DNA from 3 places in the Streptomyces sp. NPDC051662 genome. Region 1 is predicted to be linked to each of the others. Evidence: predicted binding sites of a transcription regulator. Region 1 holds the regulator's gene; each other region holds the start of a gene.

Region 1 (6,252 bases):
CAGCACCTCGACCAGTTGTCCGGCCGGCAGATCGCGGGCCATGCGGTGGCCCTGGCCCGCCCAGAGCGCCATGCCCTGCGCGTCGCCGACCTTGGCGGCGGCCTTGCGCAGTCCGGAGGTGAGGTGGTGGATCTCGGGGTAGGCGGGCGGGGCGTACCGGCCGTGCTCGCGCATGAAGCGGTTCACGAGGCCGCGCGCGGGGCGTCCGGAGAACGCCCGGGTCAGCTCGGTCCGTACGAACAGCGGATTGGTCATGGCCTGCTTGTGCAGCGCGTTCGCCCCGGACTCCGGGCACACCAGGAACGCCGTTCCGAGCTGGGCCGCGTCCGCGCCCGCCGCGAGCACCGCCGCGATCTGGCCGCCGCGCATCAGCCCGCCCGCGGCGATGATCGGGAGGTCCACGGTCTCCCTGACCTGGGTCACCAGCGAGAGCAGCCCGATCCCCGCGCCGTCGGTGGCCGGATCGTCGCGGTGTGTGCCCTGGTGACCGCCGGCCTCGATGCCCTGGACGCAGACGGCGTCGGCGCCGGACCACTGCGCGGTCTGGGCCTCCTCGGGGGTGGTCACCGTGACCACGGTGTACGTTCCGGCCTGGGCGAGGGCGTCGAGCGTCGTCCTGGTCGGGCAGCCGAAGGTGAACGACACGACGGGCACCGGGTCGTCGAGCAGTATCGCCAGCTTCGCCTCGTAGCCGTCGTCCCGTCCGGCGTCGGGATCGCCGAGCGGCGTCTCGTACCAGGTGGCCTCGCCGGCGAGCTGGTTGCGGTAGACCTCCACCGCCGCGTGGTCGGCGTAGCGCGGCTGCGGCATGAAGAGGTTGATACCGAAGGGCCGGCCGGTCAGCCCGCGCAACTGTTTGACCTCTTCGTACATGCCGTCCGCCGTTTTGTACCCGGCGGCGAGGAACCCGAGACCGCCGGCCTCGGAGACGGCCGCGGCCAGCTGCGGGCAGGAGGCGCCGCCCGCCATGGGGGCCTGCACGATCGGATACCGGCAGAGATCGGTCAGTGCGGAGGACATGCAGGCATCGTGCCATGCCTTGTATGACAGCTCCGAATCGGTGCCGCGTCAGGCATGTGACAGAGGAATGCGCGGGGGAACGCGCGGCGCGTCACGGACACCGCGACCGGGGACAACGCCGGTGGCCCGGGGAGCACTTCCCCCGGGCCACCGGTCGAAACCCATTCCTCTAGCGGCCGTTGAAGGCGTCCTTCAGTCGCGAGAACAGCCCCTGCTGCCCCGGCTGGAACTGGCCCGTGGGCCGTTCCTCGCCGCGCAGCTTCGCCAGCTCCCGCAGCAGCCGTTCCTGCTCCGGGTCCAGCTTCGACGGGGTCATCACCTCGACATGCACGATCAGATCGCCCCGGCCGCCGCCCCGCAGATGCGTGATGCCCCGGCCGTGCAGCGGAATCGACTGCCCCGACTGCGTACCGGGGCGAACGTCGATCTCCTCCAGGCCGTCCAGCGTCTCCAGCGGGCACTTCGTGCCGAGCGCCGCGGCGGTCATCGGGATCGTGACCGTGCAGTGCAAATCGTCGCCGCGCCGCTGGAACACCGCGTGCGGCAGCTCGTGGATCTCGACATACAGATCACCGGCGGGGCCGCCACCGGGGCCGACCTCGCCCTCGCCCGCGAGCTGGATGCGCGTGCCGTTGTCGACCCCGGCCGGGATCTTGACGGTGAGCGTCCGGCGGGACCGGATCCGGCCGTCGCCCGCGCACTCGGGGCACGGCGTCGGCACGACCGTACCGAAGCCCTGGCACTGCGGGCACGGCCGCGAGGTCATGACCTGGCCCAGGAAGGACCGGGTGACCTGCGAGACCTCGCCGCGGCCACGGCACATGTCACAGGTCTGCGCCGAGGTGCCAGGCGCCGCGCCCTCGCCCGAACAGGTCGTACAGACCACGGCCGTGTCGACCTGGATGTCCTTGGTCGTACCGAAGGCCGACTCGTTGAGGTCGATCTCCAGCCGGATCATCGCGTCCTGGCCGCGCCGCGTCCGCGACCGCGGGCCGCGCTGCGACGCCGTACCGAAGAACGCGTCCATGATGTCGGAGAAGTTGCCGAAGCCACCGGCTCCGAACCCGCCCGCGCCCCCGCCACCGCTCTGCGAGAGGGGGTCACCGCCGAGGTCGTAGACCTGCTTCTTCTGCGGGTCCGACAGCACCTCGTAGGCGGCGTTGATCTCCTTGAAGCGCTCTTGCGTCTTGGGATCGGGATTGACATCCGGATGCAGCTCGCGCGCGAGTCTGCGGAATGCCTTCTTGATCTCGTCCTGAGATGCGTCGCGGCGTACGCCGAGTACGGCGTAGTAGTCCGTGGCCACTTACGACTCCGCCAGGATCTGTCCGACGTAACGTGCCACTGCGCGTACCGCTCCCATCGTTCCGGGGTAGTCCATGCGGGTCGGTCCGACCACGCCGAGTTTGGCGACTGCCTCGTCGCCCGAACCGTAGCCGACCGCGACGACGGACGTGGAGTTGAGCCCCTCATGGGCGTTCTCGTGCCCGATCCGTACGGTCATGCCGGGGTCCTTGGCCTCGCCGAGCAGCTTGAGGAGCACCACATGCTCCTCAAGCGCCTCAAGCACCGGCCGGATGGTCAACGGGAAATCGTGTCCGAAGCGGGTGATGTTGGCGGTACCGCCGATCATCAGCCGCTCCTCGGTCTCCTCGACCAGGGTTTCGAGCAGGGTCGCGAGCACCGTCGTGACGGTCCCCCGGTCCTCCTGCTCGAAGGAATCGGGCAGGTCCTGCACCAGCTGCGGGACATCCGCGAAGCGGCGCCCGACCACCCGGCTGTTGAGCCGGGCCCTCAGGTCCGCGAGCGAGGTCTCGCCGAACGGCGCGGGACAGTCGATCATGCGCTGCTCGACCCGTCCGGTGTCCGTGATCAGGACGAGCATCAGCCGTGCGGGCGCCAGCGCCAGCAACTCCACGTGCCGCACCGTCGAGCGGGTCAGCGAGGGGTACTGGACGACGGCGACCTGCCGGGTGAGCTGCGCCAGCAGCCGTACCGTACGACCCACGACATCGTCGAGATCGACGGCTCCGTCCAGAAAGTTCTGGATGGCGCGGCGCTCCGGCGAGGAGAGAGGTTTGACCCCCGCCAGCTTGTCGACGAAGAGCCGGTATCCCTTGTCCGTCGGGATACGGCCCGCGCTGGTGTGCGGCTGGGCGATGAAGCCCTCGTCCTCCAGCACCGCCATGTCGTTGCGTACGGTCGCCGGGGAGACACCGAGCTTGTGCCGCTCGGTGAGCGCCTTGGAGCCGACGGGCTCTTCCGTCCCGACATAGTCCTGGACGATGGCGCGCAGCACCTCCAGCCTGCGTTCGCTGAGCATCGCACACCTCCAGCTCTCGTCCGTCGTTCCGGCCTTGGCACTCGCTCTGGAGGAGTGCCAGCACTCCCCCAGCCAGTGTACGGCCGTGGGGTACACCGCTAGCAAGAGCAGCCGACCACGCTACCCCGCGATCACGCTGGTCGTTGCCGATAGCGTCCCGTAGCGTCCCGGTATGAACGTCGCTTGGGAAGAATCCGGATGGGAACGGCTGGCTCCAGGAGTGGGGCGGCTGCGGCTGCCGGGGTGGGACGCGACGACCGGACTGGCCGTCGGCGCCGACGCGGCGCTGCTGTACGACACGGGTTCCACGCTCCGCGAGGGCGCCGCGATCCGGGCACACACACGGACGCTGCTCGGCGGCCGTGATGTGACCCATATCGCGCTGAGCCACCCGCACTTCGACCATGTGCTGGGGACGGCCGCGTTCACGGAGGCGGAGGTGTACGGGGCCGCGGGCATGGCGGAACTGCTCACCGGGGGCGCGGCGGGCCTGTACGAGGACGCCGTACGCCACGGGGTCGCCGCCGGGGAAGCCGCCGAGGCGGTGGACCTCCTGGTGGCGCCCCGGCACGCGGTGTCCGGAGAAGTGACGCTGGACCTGGGCGGCCTCCGGGTCCTGCTCGCGGACGCCGGGCCCGGTCATACCGCGCACGATCTCGCGATGCTGGTGCCCGGCTCCCCTGCGGTGGTCTTCTGTGGCGATCTGGTGGAGGAGTCCGGCGAACCGCAGGCGGGCCCCGACGCGGTCCCGGCGCGCTGGCCGGCCGCCCTGGACCGGCTGCTGGCGCTGGGCGGCGAGGACGCGCTGTACGTGCCGGGTCACGGGGCGGTGGTGGACGCGGCGTTCGTACGGGCACAGCGGGACGCGCTGGCCGCGCGTGCGGGGGCGTCGTAGCCGCCGTGCCGCGCTCCGGCCTATCGTCGTGCGCATGCGCAGTTACAGCCCTGATCTGACGCCCCCGTGGAAGAAGTCCACGCCCGCGCCCGAGGTCCCCGCCGAGCCGGATCTGGTGGTCGAGGAGGTGTCAACGGGCTTCTGCGGCGCGGTGATCCGCTGCGAGAAGACCGCCGAGGGTCCGACGGTCACGCTGGAGGACCGCTTCGGCAAGCACCGGGTCTTCCCGCTGCTGCCCGCCGGCTTCCTCCTGGAGGGCCGGCCGGTGACCCTGATCCGCCCGGCGACGGCGGGCCCCTCCCGACCGTCCCGTACCGCCTCCGGCTCGGTCGCCGTCCCCGGGGTCCGGGCCCGTGTGGCGAGGGCGGGCCGCATCTACGTGGAGGGCCGGCACGACGCGGAGCTGGTCGAGAAGGTGTGGGGCGACGATCTGCGCGTCGAGGGCGTGGTCGTGGAGTACCTGGGCGGCATCGACGATCTCCCCGCCATCGTCAGCGAGTTCGCCCCGGCCCCGGACGCGCGGCTGGGCGTCCTGGTCGACCATCTGGTACCGGGCTCGAAGGAGTCCCGCATCGCGTCCGCGGTGACGGGCGCGGACGTCCTGGTGGTGGGCCACCCCTACATCGACGTCTGGCAGGCGGTGAAGCCGTCGTCGGTGGGGATCGCGGCGTGGCCTGCGGTGCCGAGGGGCGAGGACTGGAAGACGGGCGTGTGCCGCGCGCTGGGCTGGCCGGAGAACACGGGGGCGGCGTGGCAGCACATCCTGTCCCGCGTGCGTTCCTACCGGGACCTGGAGCCGGCGCTGCTGGGACGGGTGGAGGAACTGATCGACTTCGTCACGGTGGGCGGTGCGGGAGGTTTGACGAGGTGAGTCTCGGCGGGGCCGGTGGTGCGGTGCGCCTCCGGCGGGGGGTCGTTGTTCGAGGTGCGTTTCGGCTGGGGCCGGTGGTGCGGTGCGGGTTGTCGCCGGTGGTCGCTCCGGGCTCGCATCCGGGACTGCATGATTTACGGCGCGACTCCGCCCAATCGATGGTTCGGGCGTTCGCGCGCCACAAATCACGCTCTACGTCCCGGACACGACCCCTGCGCGCCCCCCTTCACCGCCCGCACAAGCGGCCCGGCCGACCACGAGGCCGAGTGCGACCACCCGGGGGGAGGGGGTCGGGGTCGGAGGAGGTGCGTGTCCGGACACTAAAGCGTGATTTGTGGCGCACGGACGCCCGAACCAACGACAGGGCAGGGTCGCGCCGTAAATCATGCCGTCCGGACATGTACCTCCGGAGGCCCCGGCCCCCGGCACCACAACGCACCCGCGCCGAAGGCGCCCCGCACCACGACCCCCCGCCGGAAGGCGCACCGCACCCCGCGCCACGACCCCCGCCGGAAGGCGAACCGCAGATCAGTCCACCAGGTCCCTGACCACCGCGTCCGCCAGCAGCCGCCCCCGCAGCGTCAGCACCGCACGCCCCTCGTCGTACGGCCCCCGCCGCAGCAGCCCGTCGGCCAGGGCGCGGCGGGCCGCCGCCAGGCCGGCCGGACGTAGCAAGGACAGCTCGCAGCCGTCCGAGAGCCGCAGCTCCAGCAGGACGCGCTCCACCCGGCGGTCCTCCGCCGTCAGGATCTCCCGGCCCGCGCCCGGCGACCGTCCCGACGCCAGCGCCGCCGCGTACGCGCCCGGGTGCTTCACGTTCCACCAGCGCACGCCCCCTATGTGGCTGTGCGCCCCCGGCCCCGCGCCCCACCAGTCCGCGCCGCGCCAGTACAGCTCGTTGTGCAGGCAGCGGGCCGCCTCCGAGGTCGCCCAGTTGGACACCTCGTACCAGGAGAAGCCCGCCGCCGCCAGCACCTCGTCCGCGATCAGATACCGGTCCGCGTGCTCGTCGTCGTCCGTCATCGGGACCTCGCCGCGCCGGATGCGCCGGGCCAGCTGGGTGCCCTCCTCCACGATCAGCGCGTACGCGGAGACATGGTCGGGCCCCGCCCCCACCGCCGCCGCGAGCGATTCGCGCCAGTC
Region 2 (6,252 bases), on a different contig from region 1:
AACTTCCTCACGGCCCGGGGCTCAAGCCTCGGGATCCGAGCCCTCTTCGCAAGGAATGGGAGGCGGGTCTCTACCCACCCGCCCCCCCTGCCTGGGGTGTTGACTTTTCGTGACCGACTTGCCACGCAGGGTTGCGACGCCCTAGCGTGCCCTTCAGAGTCCTTCGGGGCACAAAACAGCCCCCGCCGATGCTTGCGACATCTGGCGAGGGCCTGACCAATCAAGATCGACGCTTCAGGAAAGCGATCCCCTGGCTGAGAGCCAGCTCAATGCTGCCGCGCCCGAGACGCACGCGACGTCACCCGCTTCACCCACTTCTCCCCCGATGGCGGTCCCCGGCTACGGCAAGCGTTCGACGCCCGGTCAACAGGCCCGCAGGGATGACGACTTCGCGCACCTGCCGCCGCGCGAGGCCCCGTCGTCCACCACCCGGCGGCGCTCGCCCGCGTACGGCTGACGTCCAAGCTCCCGCCGGAGCGGATCCGCGCACCACGCCCGCCACTGCGAGTCCTGGAGTGCGCGAAGTGCGGCGCCCCCGCCCACCAGAAAGGATCCCGACATGACCATCCAGTCGATCCGCCGCCATAAATCCGGGGCACCATGGAGGGGAGGAGGCGAAACCATGACCCCCAGTACCGCTGATCACGCCCAGATGTCCGTCGAGGAATTCGAGCAGATCGCCCACGCGGCCCCCGAGACCGTGACGCTCGAATTCATCAACGGAAAGCTGGAGGTCAAGCCCGTGCCGGACGGCGACCACGGAGAAATCATCATGTGGCTGCTGCGGCAGTGCATGCAGCAGCGCCCTGAACTGGGGCTGTACCCGGAGCAGGGCCTGAAGGTGGAGACCTACCGCAATGGCCGCGCCCGCCCGGACGGAGCCCTCGCGCCAATAGGTCACTTCGCGGGTCAGGGCGAGTGGGGTGACACCAACGGCGTGCTCATGACGGTCGAGGTGACCTCCCACGATCACGACACCGATCGCCGCGACCGCAAGGAAAAGCGCGATGGCTACGCCGCCGCCGGAGTCCCCGTCTATCTCCTCATCGACAGGGACGCGGGGCTGCTGGTGATCTACACCGAACCGCAGAACGGGCGGTACCAGCTCCGTACCTCACGCCCGTACGGCGCGGCGGTCAAGGTCCCGGCCCCCGTCGGCATCGTTCTGGAAACCGAAGCGCTCAAGGACTTCAGTCGCTGAAACGCCCGAGGGCGGCACCCCCGAATCAGGGGTACCGCCCTCGGTCACTTCAGACCATGGACCAGGTCCGAGCCGTCAGGCTCAGAAGTCCATGTCACCGCCCGGCATGCCGCCGCCGGCCGGGGCCGCGCCGGCCTTCTCCGGCTTGTCGGCGATGACGGCCTCGGTGGTGAGGAACAGCGCCGCGATGGAGGCGGCGTTCTGCAGGGCAGAGCGCGTCACCTTCGCGGGGTCGATGATGCCCTCGGCGATCATGTCGACGTACTCGCCGGTCGCGGCGTTCAGGCCGTGACCCACCGTCAGGTTGCGGACCTTCTCCACGACGACGCCGCCCTCAAGACCACCGTTGACGGCGATCTGCTTGAGCGGAGCCTCCAGCGCGAGCTTGACGATCGCGGCGCCAGTGGCCTCGTCGCCCGTCAGCTCAAGCTTCTCGAAGACCGAGGAAGCCTGGAGCAGAGCCACGCCACCACCGGCGACGATGCCCTCCTCGACGGCGGCCTTGGCGTTGCGCACCGCGTCCTCGATGCGGTGCTTGCGCTCCTTGAGCTCGACCTCGGTCGCGGCGCCGGCCTTGATGACGGCCACGCCGCCGGCCAGCTTCGCGAGGCGCTCCTGGAGCTTCTCGCGGTCGTAGTCCGAGTCGCTGTTCTCGATCTCGGCGCGGATCTGGTTGACCCGGCCGGCGACCTGGTCGCTGTCACCGGCACCGTCGACGATGGTGGTCTCGTCCTTGGTGATGACGACCTTGCGGGCGCGGCCCAGCAGGTCCAGGCCGGCGTTCTCCAGCTTGAGGCCGACCTCCTCGGAGATGACCGTACCGCCGGTGAGGATGGCGATGTCGTTGAGCATGGCCTTGCGGCGGTCACCGAAGCCCGGGGCCTTGACGGCGACGGACTTGAAGGTGCCACGGATCTTGTTGACGACCAGGGTCGACAGCGCCTCGCCCTCGACGTCCTCCGCGATGATCAGCAGGGGCTTGCCCGACTGCATGACCTTCTCCAGCAGCGGAAGGAGGTCCTTCACGTTGCCGATCTTGGAGTTGACGATCAGGAGGTACGGGTCGTCCAGGGACGCCTCCATACGCTCCATGTCGGTGGCGAAGTACGCCGAGATGTAGCCCTTGTCGAAGCGCATGCCCTCGGTGAGCTCAAGCTCAAGGCCGAAGGTCTGCGACTCCTCGACGGTGATGACGCCTTCCTTGCCGACCTTGTCCATCGCCTCGGCGATCAGCTCGCCGATCTGAGTGTCGGCGGCGGAGATGGAGGCGGTCGAAGCGATCTGCTCCTTGGTCTCCACGTCCTTGGCCTGCTCCAGCAGGGCACCGGAGACGGCCTCGACGGCCTTCTCGATACCGCGCTTGAGGGCCATCGGGTTGGCGCCCGCGGCCACGTTGCGCAGACCCTCGCGGACCAGCGCCTGGGCGAGCACCGTGGCGGTGGTCGTACCGTCGCCGGCTACGTCGTCCGTCTTCTTGGCGACTTCCTTGACCAGCTCGGCGCCGATCTTCTCGTACGGGTCCTCAAGCTCGATCTCCTTGGCGATGGACACACCATCGTTGGTGATCGTGGGGGCGCCCCACTTCTTCTCAAGGACGACGTTTCGGCCCTTGGGGCCAAGGGTGACCTTGACGGCGTCGGCGAGCTGGTTCATCCCGCGCTCGAGACCGCGCCGTGCCTCCTCGTCGAACGCGATGATCTTGGCCATGTGAAGTGGTCCTCCCGGACATGGGGTGGATTGCTCCGGACCGCGCTGGCGCCCGCGACGGACGGCCTGAGAGCCGTGCGGTTCCTTGCTCCACCGGCTCTTCGGGCCTCACCGACCCGGTCCTTAAGTTGTCACTCTCACTTGCAGAGTGCTAACGCCAATGATTAGCACTCGACCCCCGAGAGTGCAAGCTCCTCCCGTACGCAGCGGACCCGCCGGACCCTCAGGACGCGCCGCACGCGCCGCACGCGCCGGACCCTCAGGACGCGCCGGACGCACCGGGCCCGCCGGAACGCACGAGGGGTCCGCATCCCCTGTTCGGGATGCGGACCCCTCGGCGTGAGTCACGAGTCGTGCGTCGTGAGTTCGTACGTCAGTGCGTCGGTGGCCGATCGCGCCGGGATCAGACGGCGAGCTTGACCATGTCCGCCTGCGGACCCTTCTGGCCCTGCGAGATCTCGAACTCCACTCGCTGACCTTCTTCAAGGGTGCGGTAACCGTCCATCTGGATCGCGCTGTAGTGGACGAAAACATCCGCACCACCGTCTACCGCGATGAAGCCGTAGCCCTTCTCCGCGTTGAACCACTTGACGGTGCCCTGAGCCATGCCTAACTCCCCTATTACTGGCCCTTGCACGGGGCCACACTTCGCGCCGGAACGCGTCGACCGCGGCTGAATGTATCTGCCCAACTGCCCTCTGCAACAGGTCAATCGGACGAGAATTCTGGGCATGGCTGAACACGCATAGCGTTGAATTCCCTGCGTTCCAGGGCAAGTCGGGCCGGGCAAAGCGCACCTACGGCGCATACGGCACTCCGACTTCGACCCCATGTTGTCGCGTTCTCGCATGCGTTCGGCAGGGGCGACAGCGGGGCGTTCCCATACTGTACCGCGCTCAACCATGTAGAACGGCCCCCTCCGCTTCTCTCACGGAGGGGGCCGTACCAGTCACGGAGCGGAGGAGAATCCGGGGTTCAGCCCCCGGCGACGGCGGGGATGATCGAGACGCCCGCGCCCGCCGGGGTGGCGGTCTCCAGGCCCTGCTCGAAGCGGACGTCGTCGTCGTTCACGTACACGTTCACGAAGCGGCGCAGCTTGCCCTGGTCGTCCAGGACGCGGGCGGCGATGCCCGGGTGGTTCGTCTCCAGGGACTGGATGACCTCGGAGAGGGTCGCTCCCTCGGCGGCGACCTCGGCCTTTCCGCCGGTGTATGTACGGAGAATGGTGGGGATGCGGACGTTGACGCTCATGGTGGTGTTCTGCCTTCCGTCTTCCGAAACGTCGGAAACGTCGTGGTGGTCGTCAGCTGCCGGCCAGGCCGGCGTCGCGGAACGCGTCCAGGCTCGGGCGGATGGTCGCCGTCGGGCCGGTCGTCGGGGCGACGGCGTCGAGCGTCTTGAGACCGTCACCGGTGTTCAGGACGACGGTGGTCAGCGCCGGGTCGAGGAGACCGGCCTCGATCAGCTTCTTCGTCACGCCGACGGTCACACCCCCGGCCGTCTCCGCGAAGATGCCCTCGGTGCGCGCCAGCAGCTTGATCGCGTCGACGATCTGCTCGTCGTTGACGTCCTCGACGGCGCCGCCGGTGCGGCGGGCGATGTCCAGGACGTACGGGCCGTCGGCCGGGTTGCCGATCGCCAGGGACTTGGCGATGGTGTCCGGCTTCTGGGGCCGTACGACGTCGAGTCCGGCCTTGAAGGCGGTGGACACCGGCGAGCAGCCCTCGGCCTGCGCGCCGAAGATCTTGTACGGCTTGTCCTCGACCAGGCCCAGCTTGATCAGCTCCTGGAGACCCTTGTCGATCTTCGTCAGCTGCGAGCCCGAGGCGATCGGGATGACGATCTGGTCGGGCAGCCGCCAGCCGAGCTGCTCGCAGATCTCGTACGCCAGCGTCTTGGAGCCCTCGCCGTAGTACGGGCGGAGGTTGACGTTGACGAAGCCCCAGCCCTCGCCCAGCGGGTCGCCGATCAGCTCGGAACAGAACCGGTTGACGTCGTCGTAGTTGCCCTCGATACCGACGAGTTCACCGCCGTACACCGCCGCCATGACGACCTTGCCCTGCTCCAGGTCGTGCGGGATGAAGACGCAGGAGCGGAAGCCGGCGCGGGCGGCGGCGGCGCCGACGGCGCCGGCCAGATTGCCCGTGGAGGAGCAGGAGAGCGTGGTGAATCCGAAGGCACGGGCGGCTTCGACGGCGATGGCGACGACACGGTCCTTGAAGGAGTGCGTCGGGTTGCCGGAGTCGTCCTTGATGTGCAGGGAGCCGGTGACGCCCAGTTCACGGGCGAGGTTGTCGGCCTTGACGAGCTTGGTGAAGCCGGGGTTGATATTGGGCTTCGTGGCCACATCGGCGGGGACGGGCAGCAGCGGCGCGTAGCGCCAGATGTTGTCCGGGCCCTCGGCGATACGCTTCTTCAGCTCTTCGGGGGTGCCGCTCGGCAGGTCGTACGCCACTTCGAGCGGCCCGAAACAGCTGGCACAGGCGAAGATGGGGCCGAGGTCGAAGCGCTCTCCGCATTCGCGGCACGAGAGTGCGGCGGCGGGTCCGAGATCCACCGAGTCGGCGACGGAGTCGGCGTTCTGGACGGCGGTCTGCACAGCCATGGAGGCGAGGCCCTTTCTCCTCATCTTCCTCGCGACGTACTTCGCCACGAGACGGAATTGGCACCTTCCCCACCGTGACCTCGAATGGTCGGCGGGAGGGTTGCCGGGACTTCAACGGGCCGTTCCCTCAGTCCCTCTGGATGAGCGCTATGGCGCCGGACCCCGGGTCCGATGCGTTTATCGACGTAACGACCCCCGGCATGCGGCGGTCATTCGTGTTGTTCAAGACTGTAACCGACGGAGCGCACGGTTGAGATAGTCGTCCGCACCGCGAGATGGATCACGTTCATGGCACACGTACGCACACGCACAGGGAGTACCGACCGTGCTGGAAGAGGTGGAGCACTGGCTGACCAGGCGTTCCTGGTCCGTGGCCGACCGCCCGCTCGACCGGCTGACCGTGGCGAAGGCCGCGCGCGGTTCGACCGTGAGTGTGGTCCTTCCGGCGCTGAACGAGGAGGAGACGGTCGGCGAGATCGTCTCCGTGATCCGGCGCGAACTGATGGAGCGGGTGCGGCTGGTCGATGAACTGGTGGTGGTCGATTCCGGTTCCACCGACCGTACGGCCGCGGTCGCCGCGGCGGCGGGCGCGCGCGTGGAGCACCGGGACGCGATACTGCCGCGGCTGCCGGCGCTGCCCGGCAAGGGCGAGGTGCTGTGGCGGTCGCTGCTGGTGACGAGCGGCGACATCGTGTGCTTCGTGGACGCCGACCTGAAGCGGTTTTCGGCCGATTTCGTG
Region 3 (6,252 bases), on a different contig from region 1:
CACCGAGCGTTTGCGGGCCCAGGCCACCGAACTGCACGACCGGCACGGCATCGAGGCCGAGGTGCTGACCGCCGACCTCTCCACCGACCACGGGATCGCCTCGGTGGAGAAGCGGCTCTCGGACCGCAAGCAGCCGATCGATCTGCTGGTCAACAACGCGGGGTTCGGCAACAAGGGGCGGTTCCTCGATGTCTCGATGGCCGACGAGCTGACGATGCTGAAGGTGCACTGCGAGGCGGTACTGCGGCTGACCTCGGCGGCGGTCCCCGGGATGAAGTCGCGCGGCCGGGGCGGGGTCGTCAATGTGGCGTCCGTGGCCGCGTTCGTACCGCGCGGGACGTACGGCGCCTCGAAGGCCTGGGTCGTGCAGTTCACCCAGGGCGTGGCGCGGGATCTGGCCGGGACGGGCCTACGGCTGATGGTGCTGTGCCCGGGTTTCGTACGGACCGAGTTCCATGAGCGGGCCGGGATGGGCACGGATAACATCCCGGGCTGGATGTGGCTTGACGCGGACAAGCTGGTGGCCGCCGCGCTGGCGGACCTGGCGCGCGGGAAGACCGTGTCCGTACCGGATCCGCGCTACAAGGCGCTGATGGGAGCGGTGAAGCTGGCTCCGCGCGGGCTGCTCGGCGGGATCACCTCGAAGACGGGCCGCAAGTACGGCCCGCGGTAAGCCGTCGAAGCCGTCACGCACGAGGCCCGGTACCCCTGTGGAGGGATACCGGGCCTCGGTGTGTCCGTTCGGCCGGACGTCTACACGTCAGTGGCTGTGGCCGTGGCCGCCGTGACCGGCGTCGGCCTCTTCCTCGGCCGGCTTCTCGACGACCAGGGTCTCGGTCGTGAGCAGCAGCGAGGCGATCGACGCGGCGTTCTCCAGGGCGGAGCGCGTGACCTTGACCGGGTCGATGACGCCGGCCTTCACCAGGTCGACGTACTCGCCGGTCGCGGCGTTGAAGCCGTTGCCCTTCTCCAGCTCCGCCACCTTGGAGGTGATGACGTAGCCCTCAAGACCGGCGTTCTCGGCGATCCAGCGCAGCGGCTCGACGACGGCGCGGCGGACGACGGCGACACCGGTGGCCTCGTCGCCCTCCTTGCCGAGGTTGCCCTCCAGCACCTTGGCGGCGTGCACCAGAGCGGAGCCACCACCGGAGACGATGCCCTCCTCGACCGCGGCGCGGGTCGCGGAGATGGCGTCCTCCAGACGGTGCTTCTTCTCCTTCAGCTCCACCTCGGTGGCGGCGCCGACCTTGATCACGCACACGCCGCCGGCCAGCTTCGCGAGGCGCTCCTGGAGCTTCTCGCGGTCCCAGTCGGAGTCCGTGGACTCGATCTCGGCCTTGATCTGGTTGATCCGGCCGGCGACGTCGGTGGAGTTGCCGCCACCGTCGACGATGGTCGTGTCGTCCTTGGAGATGGTGACGCGGCGGGCGGAGCCCAGCACGTCCAGACCGGCCTGGTCGAGCTTGAGGCCGACCTCCTCGGCGATGACGGTCGCACCGGTGAGGGTGGCGATGTCGCCGAGCATGGCCTTGCGGCGGTCACCGAAGCCGGGGGCCTTCACCGCGACGGCGTTGAACGTGCCGCGGATCTTGTTGACGACGAGGGTGGAGAGCGCCTCGCCCTCGACATCCTCGGCGATGATCAGCAGCGGCTTGGAGCCACCCGCCTGGATGACCTTCTCCAGCAGCGGCAGCAGGTCCTGGATGCTGGCGATCTTGCTCTGGTGGATCAGGATGTACGGGTCGTCGAGGACGGCCTCCATACGCTCCTGGTCGGTCACCATGTACGGGGACAGGTAGCCCTTGTCGAAGGCCATGCCCTCGGTGAAGTCCAGCTCCAGACCGAAGGTGTTGGACTCCTCGACGGTGATGACACCGTCCTTGCCGACCTTGTCCATCGCCTCGGCGATCAGCTCGCCGACCTGCTCGTCCTGGGCGGAGAGCGCGGCGACGGCGGCGATGTCGGACTTGTCGTCGATCGGGCGGGCGGTCGCGAGGAGCTCCTCGGACACGGCCTTGACCGCGGCGTCGATGCCCTTCTTCAGGGCGGCCGGGGAAGCGCCCGCGGCGACATTGCGCAGGCCCTCGCGGACCAGCGCCTGGGCCAGCACGGTGGCGGTGGTGGTGCCGTCACCCGCGATGTCGTTGGTCTTGGTCGCCACCTCCTTCACCAGCTGGGCGCCGAGGTTCTCGTACGGGTCCTCGATCTCGACCTCACGGGCGATCGTGACACCGTCGTTGGTGATGGTGGGGGCGCCGAACTTCTTGTCGATGACGACATTGCGGCCCTTGGGGCCGATCGTCACCTTCACCGTGTCGGCAAGCTTGTTGACGCCGCGCTCAAGGGCGCGACGGGCGTCCTCGTCGAACTTCAGGATCTTCGCCATGGGAGCTTCTCTGTCCTCTCAATGAACCGCGCCCCTGTCCGCCCGGCAATCGCAGGGCGGCCAGGGGCGCGGTCCAAAAGCAATTAGGTGAATTACTTCTCGATGATCGCGAGAACGTCGCGAGCCGAGAGGACGAGGTACTCCTCGCCGCTGTACTTCACTTCGGTGCCGCCGTACTTGCTGTACAGAACGACATCGCCGACGGAGACGTCGAGCGGAAGCCGCTCGCCGTTCTCGAATCGGCCCGGGCCCACGGCCAGGACGACGCCCTCCTGGGGCTTCTCCTTGGCGGTGTCCGGGATAACCAGGCCAGAGGCCGTGGTCTGCTCGGCGTCGAGCGGCTGGACCACAATGCGGTCCTCAAGCGGCTTGATGGCAACCTTGGTGCTGGCGGTCGTCACGATCCGACCTCCCCCTTCGGAGATCTCACGGGGTTAACTGTCTGAGGGTGGCGACCAAATAGATCCGTCGTCGCGGGTGCCGGACCTGTCAGTCGCGCTTTGGCACTCTCCAGTGGGGAGTGCCAGACCCGAGACTATGACTGCGATTAGCACTCGGTCAAGCGGAGTGCCAATGAGCGTGGTCGTGGCGGATCTTTCCCCGCTACGGAAACGCGGCTCCGGGGGCCGGGTTCCTTACAGGTCGGGCAGGACCGAGGGGCAGTGCCGCAGTGGTGGCGACGGCGGCAACGGGGTGGAGAACGGCGGCGACGGCGGGAACGGCGGCGAGGGCGGTGGTGCGGGCGACATCTCGTGCAGCCCGCAGACGGGGCGTACGGGAGCGCCCGGTGCGGACGGGGACGAGGACGGAGGAACGGACGTCGCCCCCGCGCCCGATCCCGGACCCGGCGCCGCCGACCCCGACGCCGATCCAGGTCCGGGGCCCGGCAACGGCAGGGGCACCCGGGGCGGTACCGAGTCATGCGGATTCACCCGCTGCGCCGCCTTGCGGCCGAGTCGTTCGATCGGGTCCATCGGGTCCATCGCGCCGGACGACTGGGCGCAGCCGGCCGCGAGGAGCGCACCGGCTGCCAGCACCCCGGCCAGCAGCCGGTGCGCGGGTCTCATACGTAGTCCTCCAGCCGGCCCACGGCGTATCCCTTGTCCGTGACGACCTTCATCACATGGCGGATCATGTCGGGCATGGAGCCCTTCCACTCGTCCCGTCCACGGAAGTGGGTCAGGATGATGTCGCCGGGGTGCATGTCCCGGTCCCACTCGCGCCACTCCATGTGGTCGGGGAACGCCTCGGACGCCCAGATCGGCGCGGCCTTGATCCCGCACTCCTTCGCGGCGCGCAGCGTGTCGGCGTTGTAGTTGCCGTACGGCGGCCGGAAGAGCGTGGGCCGCTTCCCGTAGTTCTTCTGCAGCAGATCCTGCTGGCCGCAGATCTCCCGCTTCTGCTCCTCGTACGACAGCCCCGGCATATACGGGTGGTTGAGGGTGTGGTTCTGGATGGCGACCCCGCGGTCCCGCATCTGCCCGAAGTAGCCGTAGTTGTCGTTGATGACGTAATCGCTGAGGAAGGCGGTGTAGGGGATCTTCAGTTCGCTCATCATCCGCAGCAGTTCGGGGTCCTTCTCCGAACCGTCGTCCATCGTCAGGAAGACGACCTTCTCGCCGTCGACCGGGACGGTGGTGAACAGCGGCGGCAGATCCTCGCCGCCCTCGACCTCGAAGCCCTCGCGGGTGCTGATCGTCGGCTTGACGGCGGGCGGCCTGGGCGCGGCCAAGGGCGTGCTCGCGAGCCCCCACCTCTGCGCGGCGACGGCGCGCTCGGCCTGGACACGGCGTACGTTCTCGGGCGAGTAGAGCGCGTCGAGTTCTGCCGCCGTCTGCTCGCCCGGCGCCCCGGGGGCGGCGGCCCGGCCCGGCTTCCCGGCGGCGGGCGTGTCGGGCGCGTGCTTCTCCGGTGCGCCGGACTGGGCGGCACATCCCGAGCCGAGGGCTGCGACCAGCAGTGCGGCCAGAACCGTACGGCCGCGCCATCGCCTGGCTACTGGTGCGCGATATGCGGCCTGTGTGGACATCTCTTCTTTTTGTCGTACTAGCTGCATGGCGTCGCATCCTGTCAGCGCGCGGAGCCCGCGAGCGCCCGACACCGCCGCCCCGACGTGTACCGTCCCCCGGCTGGCCCACAATGGGGCGGGTGACCGACCGCGCCTCCTCCCCCGCCGACTCGCCCCCTCCCGGACCGGCTCCCGCCACGCCGCTCCTCGCGCCCCTCCTCTCCGCCGAAGGGCAGGCGCTGCTCGCCGAGTTGCGCGATCACGACCCGGCTCAGGAGCTCGCCCTCGCCACCCGGCTGCGCCGTGAGCATCCGGCCGACCTGGTGTCGGCGGCGCTGGCGCAGGCGCGGCTGCGCCAGCGCGGGGTGGCGAAGTTCGGCGCGGACGACGCGTACCGCATGTACTTCACGCCGAACGGCGTCGAACAGGCCACGCGCGGCAGCGTCGCCGCCCACCGGGCCGCCCGGTTCCGCGCCCTCGCGCCGGCCCCGGAGACCTCCGGGGCCTCCGGAGCCTCCGGGGTCACGGACCTCTGCTGCGGCATCGGCGGCGACGCGATCGAACTGGCCCGTGCGGGACTCGCCGTGACGGCGGTCGATCTCGACCCGCTGACCTGCGAGATCGCCCTCACCAATGTGCGCACCCTGGCGCCGGACGGTCCGCCCGTGACGGTGACCCGGGCGGATGTCCTGGAGTACGACACGACCGGGGCCGACGCCCTCTTCATCGACCCCGCGCGGCGCGGCGGCCGGGGCAGGATCTTCGATCCGGAGGCGTACTCACCGCCGCTGTCCTGGGCGGTCGACGCGGTACGACGGGTCGGCGCGGGCGCGGTCAAGATCGCGCCCGGCATCCCGCACGAGCTGATCCCCGACGACTTCGAGGCCGAGTGGATCTCGGACGGCGGCGATGTGAAGGAAGCGGTGCTCTGGTACCGGCGCGAGGGCGGACAGCGCGAGGGCGGACTGGGCGGGGGCGAGCCCCGGCCCGAACGCGGGCGCGGTGGCCCGGAGGCCGTCGTCCCCGGCACGCGCCGAGCCACCCTCCTGCCGTCCGGCGCCACCCTCACCGGCCGCGGACTCCCCGATCCGCCCGTGCGACCCGTCGGCCGTTTCCTGTACGAGCCCGACGGCGCCGTCATCCGCGCGCATCTGGTCGCCGAGGTCGCCGAGGATCTGGACGGCGGACTGCTCGACGAGACGATCGCGTACATCACGGCCGACGCTCCACGCCCGACACCGTTCGCCACCGCCTACGAGATCACCGACCAACTCCCCTTCGGGCTCAAGAAGCTGAAGGCCCTGCTGCGCGAGCGCGAGGTCGGCGTACTGACCGTGAAGAAGCGCGGCTCGGCGGTGGAACCCGAGGAGTTGCGCCGACGGCTCAAACTCAAGGGCCCCCACACCGCCACGGTCTTCCTCACCAGGGTCGCGGGCGCCCCGACGATGCTCATCGGCCACCCGGTGGAGCAGGCCCGGAACGGGGGACGTTGACGGCGGGAAGGACGAGCGGCCGGATCAGTCCAGGTCGGTCAGCTCGTCCGCGTAGATCTGGGAGAGCGGCTGCGGGCCGATGTACTGCTGGCAGTTGCACCGCCGGCGCTCGTACCGCAGGGGCTTCTTGTTCTCGTCCCACTCCATCGGCACCTCCATGTCCTCATGACATTTGCCCTGCTTGTCATGTTTCGCCAGATGGTGGGTGCAGCCGCAGACGGGCTCCGGGGGCTTGTTGGCCTCTTCAAGGGCCAGCCGCTCGTGCTCCTGGAGTTTGAAGCGCTCGATTCTTCGTTCGTGCCGGGTTCGGAGCGCTGTGCGGCCGGTGTCGGCGATCCAACCGAAACCGCCCACGATGAAGAAGA

What was found. Region 1 encodes HrcA, which represses chaperone genes, less so after heat shock. Its sites were predicted from a motif close to TTNGCACTCNGNNNNNCNGAGTGCNAA; they were not measured.
Region 2: groL (chaperonin GroEL) is a predicted target of HrcA. The motif match lies at 3,037-3,063, and genes of this name have one in related genera.
Region 3: groES (co-chaperone GroES) is a predicted target of HrcA. The motif match lies at 2,934-2,960, and genes of this name have one in related genera.

Annotation. Positions count from the first base shown of each region.
Region 1 is NZ_JBFAZD010000006.1:115,838-122,089, reverse strand. Features, by position in the region: gene AB0M67_RS12460 (nitronate monooxygenase) at 1-1,020, opposite strand, end outside; gene dnaJ (molecular chaperone DnaJ) at 1,190-2,326, opposite strand; gene hrcA (heat-inducible transcriptional repressor HrcA) at 2,327-3,343, opposite strand; gene AB0M67_RS12445 (MBL fold metallo-hydrolase) at 3,516-4,238, shown strand; gene AB0M67_RS12440 (DUF3097 domain-containing protein) at 4,273-5,109, shown strand; gene hemW (radical SAM family heme chaperone HemW) at 5,638-6,252, opposite strand, start outside.
Region 2 is NZ_JBFAZD010000012.1:130,306-136,557, forward strand. Features, by position in the region: gene AB0M67_RS21425 (Uma2 family endonuclease) at 623-1,201, shown strand; gene groL (chaperonin GroEL) at 1,283-2,908, opposite strand; gene AB0M67_RS21435 (cold-shock protein) at 3,312-3,515, opposite strand; gene AB0M67_RS21440 (ubiquitin-like small modifier protein 1) at 3,884-4,159, opposite strand; gene thrC (threonine synthase) at 4,212-5,513, opposite strand; SAM riboswitch class I at 5,531-5,660, opposite strand; gene AB0M67_RS21450 (glucosyl-3-phosphoglycerate synthase) at 5,839-6,252, shown strand, end outside.
Region 3 is NZ_JBFAZD010000023.1:107,436-113,687, forward strand. Features, by position in the region: gene AB0M67_RS31005 (SDR family oxidoreductase) at 1-673, shown strand, start outside; gene groL (chaperonin GroEL) at 761-2,386, opposite strand; gene groES (co-chaperone GroES) at 2,479-2,787, opposite strand; gene AB0M67_RS31020 (hypothetical protein) at 3,022-3,453, opposite strand; gene AB0M67_RS31025 (polysaccharide deacetylase family protein) at 3,450-4,415, opposite strand; gene AB0M67_RS31030 (class I SAM-dependent methyltransferase) at 4,526-5,887, shown strand; gene AB0M67_RS31035 (hypothetical protein) at 5,912-6,252, opposite strand, start outside.